4 regions of the Silvimonas sp. genome follow, and region 3 is predicted to be linked to each of the others. Evidence: predicted binding sites of a transcription regulator. Region 3 holds the regulator's gene; each other region holds the start of a gene.
The links. Region 3 encodes FliA, which starts transcription of late flagellar genes. Its sites were predicted from a motif close to GCTAAAGNTNNNNNNNNNNCNGCCGATAAT; they were not measured.
Positions count from the first base shown of each region.

Region 1: flgM (flagellar biosynthesis anti-sigma factor FlgM) is a predicted target of FliA. The motif match lies at 1,234-1,263, and genes of this name have one in related genera.
Region 2: P4L78_RS11170 (chemotaxis protein) is a predicted target of FliA. The motif match lies at 989-1,018, and genes of this name have one in related genera.
Region 4: P4L78_RS16595 (flagellin) is a predicted target of FliA. The motif match lies at 1,383-1,412, and genes of this name have one in related genera.

Region 1 covers NZ_JARLJK010000122.1:232,949-235,153, forward strand. Annotated here, with positions in the region: gene P4L78_RS13810 (C40 family peptidase) at 1-202, shown strand, start outside; gene flgN (flagellar export chaperone FlgN) at 315-785, opposite strand; gene flgM (flagellar biosynthesis anti-sigma factor FlgM) at 869-1,177, opposite strand; gene P4L78_RS13825 (acetyl-CoA carboxylase carboxyltransferase subunit alpha) at 1,683-2,205, shown strand, end outside.
Region 2 covers NZ_JARLJK010000107.1:46,646-48,850, reverse strand. Annotated here, with positions in the region: gene P4L78_RS11170 (chemotaxis protein) at 1-883, opposite strand, end outside; gene P4L78_RS11165 (ATP-binding protein) at 1,100-2,205, shown strand, end outside.
Region 3 covers NZ_JARLJK010000066.1:69,788-71,992, reverse strand. Annotated here, with positions in the region: gene P4L78_RS08305 (flagellar motor protein) at 44-781, opposite strand; gene P4L78_RS08300 (RNA polymerase sigma factor FliA) at 832-1,578, opposite strand; gene rsgA (ribosome small subunit-dependent GTPase A) at 1,735-2,205, opposite strand, start outside.
Region 4 covers NZ_JARLJK010000136.1:220,487-222,691, reverse strand. Annotated here, with positions in the region: gene P4L78_RS16595 (flagellin) at 1-1,318, opposite strand, end outside; gene P4L78_RS16590 (TIGR00180 family glycosyltransferase) at 1,614-2,205, opposite strand, start outside.

The DNA.
Region 1 (2,205 bases), on a different contig from region 3:
GGATCGCCAGGCTCTGCAAGCGGGCGATCTGGTGTTCTTCAATACGCTGGGCAAGCCGTATTCACATGTCGGTGTTTATATTGGCGATGGCAAATTTGTGCACGCGCCATCCAGCAAAGGGCATATCAAGGTTGAATCGCTGAGCTCGCCATGGTTTGCAGCGCGGTTTGAGGGCGGGCGCTCGCTGATTGCCACCAACTGATATCTGCTAGCGGTGGATCTGGCGCTGCTTTCTCGCGCATAGCAAAAAGGGCACGCCAGATGGGGTGCCCTTTATTGTTTGTTCCTGGTTTCGGCTCGAACCAGCCGCTAAATCAAGCCTTGCCGCGGGTAAATGGCCCGGTCCGCCCGGTAAGCTGGCCGGAGCCCGAATACAACTGGGTGCCTTCGCCGCGCTCGTGCGCCAGTTCAGCAACAAAACCATCCACCAATTGCCGACGGGTATCAATCAACTGACCGTTGCTTTTGTTGATGGCAGAAGCCTGACGCGCTTGTTCGCGTAATGTTTCCCAAGCACCTGCGCCTTGCGGCAAGTGCGCGGCCAGCCACTGGCGGATATCGGCTTCCCGGCTGGCGATACCATTGGCATTGAACCATTCTTCGACGGCACCGGTGGCTTGTTCGGTTTTGCCGGCACTTTGCTGCTTGGCGGAGATCAAGGTGGCCAGATCGTCAATCCGGTTGCTGACCAGGCAATCCTGTTCTTGCTGCAACAACTGCAGCAACTCGGCCAGTGCGGCCGAAGCTTTTTCAATCAGCTCAAGTACGGATTCAGGTTGCACCACAGAGGCAGTCGCTACAAAGAAGGGTGAAGAGGGCTCTGTGCCACCAGTGAACGGGCACAGTTGGCAACGCGGCGGTTATTGCTTTATTGCTGCAGCAAATCTTGTACGCTGGAGATCAGCTTGTCGGCAATCCGGTCGCTGCTCACGGTAAAGCGACCTTCGCTGATCGCTTGGCGCAAAGAAGCCACGCGTTCGCTATCGAACACGCTGTTATCGCCGCCGGTTTGATCTGCTTGCCCCAATTGCGCCGCAGCCGGGTTCAGGGTTACGTTTTCCTGAGCGGTACTGGTCGCTTGTGCCGAGGCTGACTGGGTCGCGGGTGCAGGCGTCCGACTCGCGTCGGTACGTGCGGGCGATTGCAGTGAAACCTTGCTAGATTGGTCTATTTTCATGTTTACCTTTCCCGCCCACCGGCACGGCGGGCTGCGCATTAACGTTTATTATGCCAATTATCGGCTGTGCGCGTAGGAACTTTAGGATTGATTTTCATTGCCAGCCACAACCGGGCAGGGCGACGTGCGCAAACGATCGCAACTGATGATAAACAAGCACGTCATTGCACTGGTGAAGAATGGCTCACGTGTCGCAACGAACCGACAAAAGGTCATCAGTGCTTTGATACAAACTGCAGACCGGGTTAGTCGCATCAGAGCCAATACCTTACAGATTAAGGCTTGTAGCCTGATCACGGATTTACGGGTCACCAGGCCGGTTGCTGTTCCGTCGTGCCATGCTTGGGGGAGGCAGAACGTTGCTGTATAGTTGCGTGATTTTTGGGTTCCACCCCATACGAAACAGGTCGCTGACGCCGCTGCGCAGGCCGAAAATACGGTGGAACACAACGCAATCTGACGCAATACCCAAGCCCTGGCGGCTTCTCAGGGAAACAAAAACAGCATGAAGACCACTTTTCTGGATTTTGAACAACCGATCGCCGAACTCGAAAACAAAATCGAGGAACTGCGTTTTGTGCAGGATGATTCGGCCGTAGATATCTCCGTGGAAATTGGCCACCTGGAAAAGAAAAGCCAGGAACTGACCAAGAGTATCTATAGCAAGATCACCTCGGCACAGATCGGGCAGGTGGCACGCCACCCGCAACGTCCGTACACCCTTGATTACGTCAAGGCGCTATTTACTGATTTTGAAGAACTGCACGGTGATCGCCACTATGCAGACGATGCAGCCATTGTTGGCGGCGTAGGCCGTTTTAACGGTCAAAGCGTCGTGGTCATTGGCCATCAGAAAGGCCGTGATACCAAAGACCGGCAATACCGCAACTTTGGCATGCCGCGTCCGGAAGGCTACCGCAAGGCTTTGCGCCTGATGAAGCTGGCTGAAAAATTCAACCTGCCGATCATGACCTTTGTGGATACGCCGGGTGCGTATCCGGGCATTGGCGCAGAAGAGCGCGGCCAGT
Region 2 (2,205 bases), on a different contig from region 3:
CGTCTACGCCGACCGACTGGCCGAGTTTCTGGTTGGAGGTGCCAGACAACGACGAGTGCATCAAAACGGGAATACCGGCAAAACGGGCGTCGGTCTTGACCATGCGGGTGAGCATGTAGCCATCCATTTCCGGCATTTCCACATCGGTCAGGATCAACTGCAGATAATCGCGCACCGGTTTGCCCTGGATTTCCGCCGAACGGGCAATGCGCTGGAGTTCTTCCCAGGCGCGTCGGCCATTCAGCGCCGACTGGTGCCGCAAGCCCATGGCGTCCAGAGTCATTTCAATCTGGCGACGGGCCACCGCTGAATCATCGGCAAAGAACACGCGTTTTTGTGCGAACGTGTTATCGCGAATGACGGTTTCAGCATCAATGGATTGGTCGGTCTGCAGCGCTTCGGCCAGCACCTTTTCCACATCCAGCATCATGACCAGTTTGCCGCTTTCCAGTTCGGTTACGGCGGTGACGAGGCCACTCATCTGATGAGTCAGCATGTCTGGCGGCACGCGCATGGTGCTCCAGTCCAGTCGCAAGATGGTATCGACGGCTTCCACCAGGAAACCCTGGGTATGGCCGTTGTACTCGGATACGATCATGATTTCGGGGCGATTGGCGGTAACAATGCCGGCATACTTGGCCAGATCGATCACCGGCACCAATACGCCGCGCAAGCTGACCATGCCTTCTACGTTGGGCGGGGTTTCCGGCGCATGCGTGATTTCAGGCGTGCGCATGACTTCGCGGACCTTGAAAACGTTGATGCCGAAATGTTCGCGACGACCGGATCGCTGGTCTTCGCCGAGCGTAAACAGCAGAATTTCCAGCTTGTTTGTCCCGGCCAGCTTGGTGCGCGCGTCGATGCTTTTGAATAAGTCAGACACAGTGGACTCCAGGATAAAACAATCCTGCCAATAAATGTAAGTTATGTCGCATTGTGGTGTAAATCAATGCAGCATGCTGTGATAATAAGAGTGTAGCTGTTCTCCGTTATCGGTAAATGACTAAAAACCTTTAGGTTGCGAAAACGCATAACTAAAGTAGCCAATGCTTATGGCATTTATAATGGAAACGCCTGTATTCAACAAGGAGTGGCAGCAATGCCGGATGAAAGTGCCAGCATGAATCCACGCGATCTGGAAGAGGCTTTCTCATTATTTACTGCAGCGTCAAGGCAGTTGAGTGACGCTTATGCCGATTTGCAGCAGCAGGTTGAGTTTCTTACAACGCAACTTGAAATCGCCAACGGAAACCTGCGACGCGAACTGGAAGAGAAAGCTGCGTTATCTCGTAGATTAGCTCATCTTTTGGCTTGTCTACCCGCCGGTGTGGTTGAACTGGAAGCCGACGGCACCATCTTTGCATTAAATCCGGCCGCAACTGAATTGCTGGCCCCATTAACAGTGGGGGAAAACTGGCATCGCTTTTTAAGCGACAAGCTGCAATCCACGCCAGTGACCGATATCTGGGTTTATCCACGGGCACAAGGCGCATTGCGCTTGAGCATGGTGGAAAGTGATATGCCCGAGGAAGACCGGCGGATTTTGCTGGTGCACGATCTGACCGCGAGCTGGGCGCTGGAACAGGCATTAACACAACACAAACGGCTGGCTTCCATGGGTGAAATGGCGGCGGGTCTGGCTCACCAGCTGCGCACGCCGCTGGCCACCGCACTGTTGTATGCCGGCCATCTGTCGCGGGCGGAACTGGCCGAGGCAGATCGAATCAAATTTGGTGAAAAAACCACGGCACGATTACGACATCTTGAAACACTGATTCAGAACATGCTGCGTTTTGTGCGTGGCCAGGATATGTCGCTGGAACCGGTAGGACTGGTGGCAACCGTCACTGAAGCGGCTCAGACCTTGCAGCCGCAGATGGACATTCGGCACCTGCGGCTTTCGCTAAAACTGCCAGAGGATGAAATCCTGATTCTGGCAAATCGCAAGGAATTGCTTGGCGTAATTCTCAATCTCCTCGACAATGCAATGCTCGCATCTGTTGATGACAGTGAGATTGGTTTGTCGCTGGAACGCGTAGGCGACAACGCATTCTTGCGGGTTAGCGATGCTGGTTGTGGCATGTCAGCGCAAGTCCAGGCACGATTGTTCGAGCCGTTCTTTACTACCCGCAAAGAGGGTACCGGTTTGGGTCTGGCTATCGTGCGTAACCTGATCACTCACTGGCATGGCGATGTGGAAGTACG
Region 3 (2,205 bases):
CTACAAAGGGCGGTGTTGGTGTGTTTTATGTCACCCGCGTGACTCACAAATAAGCAGCGAGTTTGTTTTCCAGCATGCGCGGGTTTTCGCCACTGGCGATGGTCACCAGGCCTTCGGTGAGCATTTCGCGGCGGCGAACTTCGGTGCCGATATGCAGTTTGAGTTTATTGGCGATAGGCAAGAAGATCAGGTTGGCTGAGCCGACACCATAAATGGTCGCGACAAACGCCACGGCGATCCCGGCGCCCAAACGTGATGGATCGGAAAGGTTTTCCATCACATGGATCAACCCCAGTACGGCGCCCAGAATACCGATGGTAGGTGCGTAGCCGCCAGCGGCTTCCCAGATTTTGGCCGCACTACGGGCGTGTAATTCCCACACATCAATATCGAGTTCCAGCGAGCGGCGGATGGTTTCGGGTTCGGCGCCGTCCACCAGCATTTGCACGCCGCGTTTCACGAATGGATCTTTCTCGCTTTGCACGTAGGGTTCCAGCCCCAGCAAACCGGTACGGCGTGCTTGCTGGCTCCAGGTGGTGAGCGTGTTCAGGATGCGGCGAAAGTCATGCACCGGCGGCACAAACACCCATTTCACCATTTTCATGCCGGCGACAAAGTCGGATACCCGGCTTTGCAGCATGACCGCACCGGCGGTACCGCCGATCACGATCAGGAATGCGGTGAACTGGAGCAGCGAGCCAATGTGGCCGCCTTCCAGCCATTGGCCCAGCGTAATGGCGACCACACCGAGAATAAGGCCGATAACACTGATTTTATCCATGCGCTGAGTGGGTTTTTGTCGTTGAAATTATTGTGGGCGATATCCGCGTGTCAGCGATGTAACCAGTCTTTGAGGTGCACGCGCAATCGGGCAACGGCCTGACTATGCAATTGTGAGACACGCGATTCGGTAACACCAAGCACTGCGCCGATTTCTTTCAGGTTCAGTTCTTCATCGTAGTACAGCGCCATCACCAATTGCTCACGTTCTGGCAATTTGCCGATGCCGTCGACCAAGGTCTGGCGAAACCCGGCGTCGGCAATCTGGGTAAACGGGTTGGCTTTATGATCGGCCGTAAACTGATCCAGATAACTGCTGTGATCGTCTTCGTCTTCAAAGTCTTCGTAGTACACCAACTGATGACCACGGGCTTCGGCCAGCATGTGCTGGTATTCGTCCAGTGGCAGCGCCATGGATTTGGCCACTTCGCCCTCGGAGGGTGCGCGGCCGAGCTTGTGTTCCAGTGCGCTCAATGCGGTTTCGATCTCGCGCATGTTGCGGCGGGTCTGGCGTGAGGCCCAGTCGGCGTTGCGCAACTCATCGATCATGGCGCCGCGTATGCGCTGCGAGGCGAAGGTTTCAAACTGCACCCCGGCGGCCGGATCAAAATTGCGGGCCGCTTCCATCAGTCCGATCAAACCCACCTGGATCAGGTCTTCAACATCCACGCTGGCGGGCAGGCGCGATACCAGATGGTAGGCGATGCGCTTCACTAGCGGCGCATGACGAGTTACCCGCTCGTCGTCACCGGCGTGCTGGGTCTGGCGATAAAGATGTAAGGCACGTTGTGCGGGCATGTCGAAGCTTGCAGGTTACGGCTATATCAATATATCAAAATCACTGCATCGCGCAGCGCGCACGATCAAGGATGACAGGTGTAACGTGCTCAGCATACTTGATTGTCATATCAATTCCCTGTGTTGAGCAACTTTGCGGACGTGCCAGGCGCACAATTACCAGGTGCTGACCTGGGCCAGTTCGTCTTGCAGGCGGTGGAGCAAGTCCATGCGGGATTGGGCAATTGCGCCACTTTTGGCTGCATTGAGTATGGCGCAATCGGGCTCGTGGCGATGCCGGCAGTTGTGGAAGCGGCATTGCCCAACGTACGGGCGTAAATCCGGCATCAGATTGGGCAGTGTCTCTTCTTTGAGATGCGCCAGCCCGAACGACTGCACGCCGGGTGAGTCAATGAGCGCCGATTGCTCATCAAGATGGTAGAGGGTGGCGTGCGTGGTGGTGTGCTTGCCGGTATCCAGTGCGGTGGAAATATCGTTCACCCGCGCACGGGCTTCCGGGATCAGCGCGTTGAGCAAGGTCGACTTGCCCATGCCCGATTGCCCGACCAGCACGGAGGTGTGCCCTTGCAACTTGGCTCGCAGCGGCGAGACATCTTCTTTGGCCGACAAGGCCAGCAGCGGATAACC
Region 4 (2,205 bases), on a different contig from region 3:
GCACGGTCTTCAGCGAAGAAGTCATGGTAGAACCCGAAGACAGACCGTAGGAAGCAGCGCCTGTCGAACTCTGACCAGTAATCACGCCGCTGGCAAAACCTGCGCCACTGGTAGTGATGGAGTACGAATTGGACGAGTTCAGCACGATCTGACCACCAAAGGTGAAGCTACCCGAACCAGAGGAGCTCACCAGAGACGAACCGGAAGTGTACTGCGCCGAACCGGCCGAGTTGGTCGTATCGTAGTTGTACTGGGTCACCGCGCCACCAAAGCCACTGGCAACACCGCTGGCCGAAGTGATCTGGATATTCGCACCGGAGTTATTGGTCAGCTTGATACCGTAAGTAACGGCACCGCTAGCGTTGGTAAAGGTGGCCAGTTGAGCTACAACGCCGGTTTGCGACTGTGCGTTGTTGAACGAAGTTACAGCCTGGTTGTAGTCCGAAGCAGTCGGAGCCTGACCTGAAACAGAGGAGGTCACGCTGAACGATACACCCGCGTAGGTGTTGTTGTTCGATGCAATAGCCAGCGAGTACGAACCCGAACCGAAACTCAGATCAACTTCAGTATTGGCAGTCGCGGTTACACCAGTGTTAGCAGCGTTGATCTTCGAAGCAACGTCGCTGGCTTGGTCAGTACCCGAAACAGCGATGGACTTGCCATTGATCGACATGGTGCCGGAGCTAGTTACCACAGCACCGGTCACAGCCACAGTGGCAGTACCGCCTACGGCCCCTTGAGTGGTGCCACTAACTTCGTTGGTATAAGCCAGTTGACCGGTACCATTACCGCCACCCATCTGGAACGTGCCGTACTGATTGGTACGGAAGTTACCCATGGTTGCAGTGATGGTCTGGTTGGCGTTGGCGCCTACCTGGTAGGTTGCAGCGGTAAAGCTGCCATCAAACAGATTCTGGCCGTTGAACTGGGTGGTTTGCGCTGTGCGGTCCAGTTCGGAAACCAGTTGGTTAACCTGGGCATTCAGAGCCTGGCGGTCGGACGAAGAGTTCGTCGCATTGCCGGATTGAACAGCCAGTTGGCGAATGGATTGCATCATATCGCCCATCTGACCCAGAGCACCTTCCGCAGTTTGCGACAGCGAAACGCCGTCGTTAGCATTGCGGGATGCCTGGTTCATGCCATTGACTTGCGACGTCATACGGTCGGAGATGGCCAGACCGGCTGCGTCATCCTTGGCGCTATTAATGCGCAGGCCGGACGACAGACGTGCCAGTGAGGTATTCAGCGAATCTTGCGACTTGCTCAGGTTTTGCTGAGCCATCAGTGACGCGACGTTTGTGTTGAGAACCAAAGACATTTGGTAGCTCCTCGTTAAGGGTTATGCGTTTAACATTCAGACGCAACACCGCGTCCTTGGACTGTTTATCGGAGATAGCCGAATAAACTTTAGGAAAATTCAAAAAAAAATTTTCCCGCAAATTTTGACAAATGAAGAAAGAAAATTCAGCCGACGCCAGTATCCGCGCTGCCGTTCAAATGCACGCTCCCTTCCCCTGTTCAACTGCCCTTTCCACCCGTTTGCGAATAAAAAAATGGCGAACCTTTTATGGCTCGCCATCGTGGTCAGGAGTGGTCTTTTGCGTCATCCATCATCAATCAGGAGACCAAGCCTTACGCCACAACTCCAGGTTATCGCCCTTCAGCATCCATTTGTCATGCACCGCATTGCGTAATTCCATGCCGCGCTGGCGAGTTGCAGACAGGTCGTCCAGGTGCATGCGAATGGCGTCAATCCAGTCTTTGTGACGATTGCGCACTCGGGTTACCGGCAAGTCAACCCGGTACGGCTCAATATCGGTACATACAACTGGAAAGCCGCAAGCACCGTACTCCAGCAAGCGCAGGTTGCTTTTGCTCTCATTAAACTGATTGTGCTCTAGCGGTGCCAGCGCCAGATCCAGTTGCAGGCTAGCCAGTTTGGCCGGATACCCTTCAATCGGTACACCTTCGTGTAACTCTTTGATATAAGGGCGCAATTTTGGAGGGCACATACCAAAAAACACCCAATCCACCTCGTTGGCCAACTCCCGAACCACGCCTTCGATCAGCTCCAGGTCGCCAGTGTGGCTGATGCCCCCCGCCCAACCCACGCGTGGACGGGCATGCTCAGTCTGAATCAGGGGCAAATTACCCCACCAAGACTCTGGCAGATAGTTATGTACTACATGGAAATTGTCGTGCAGA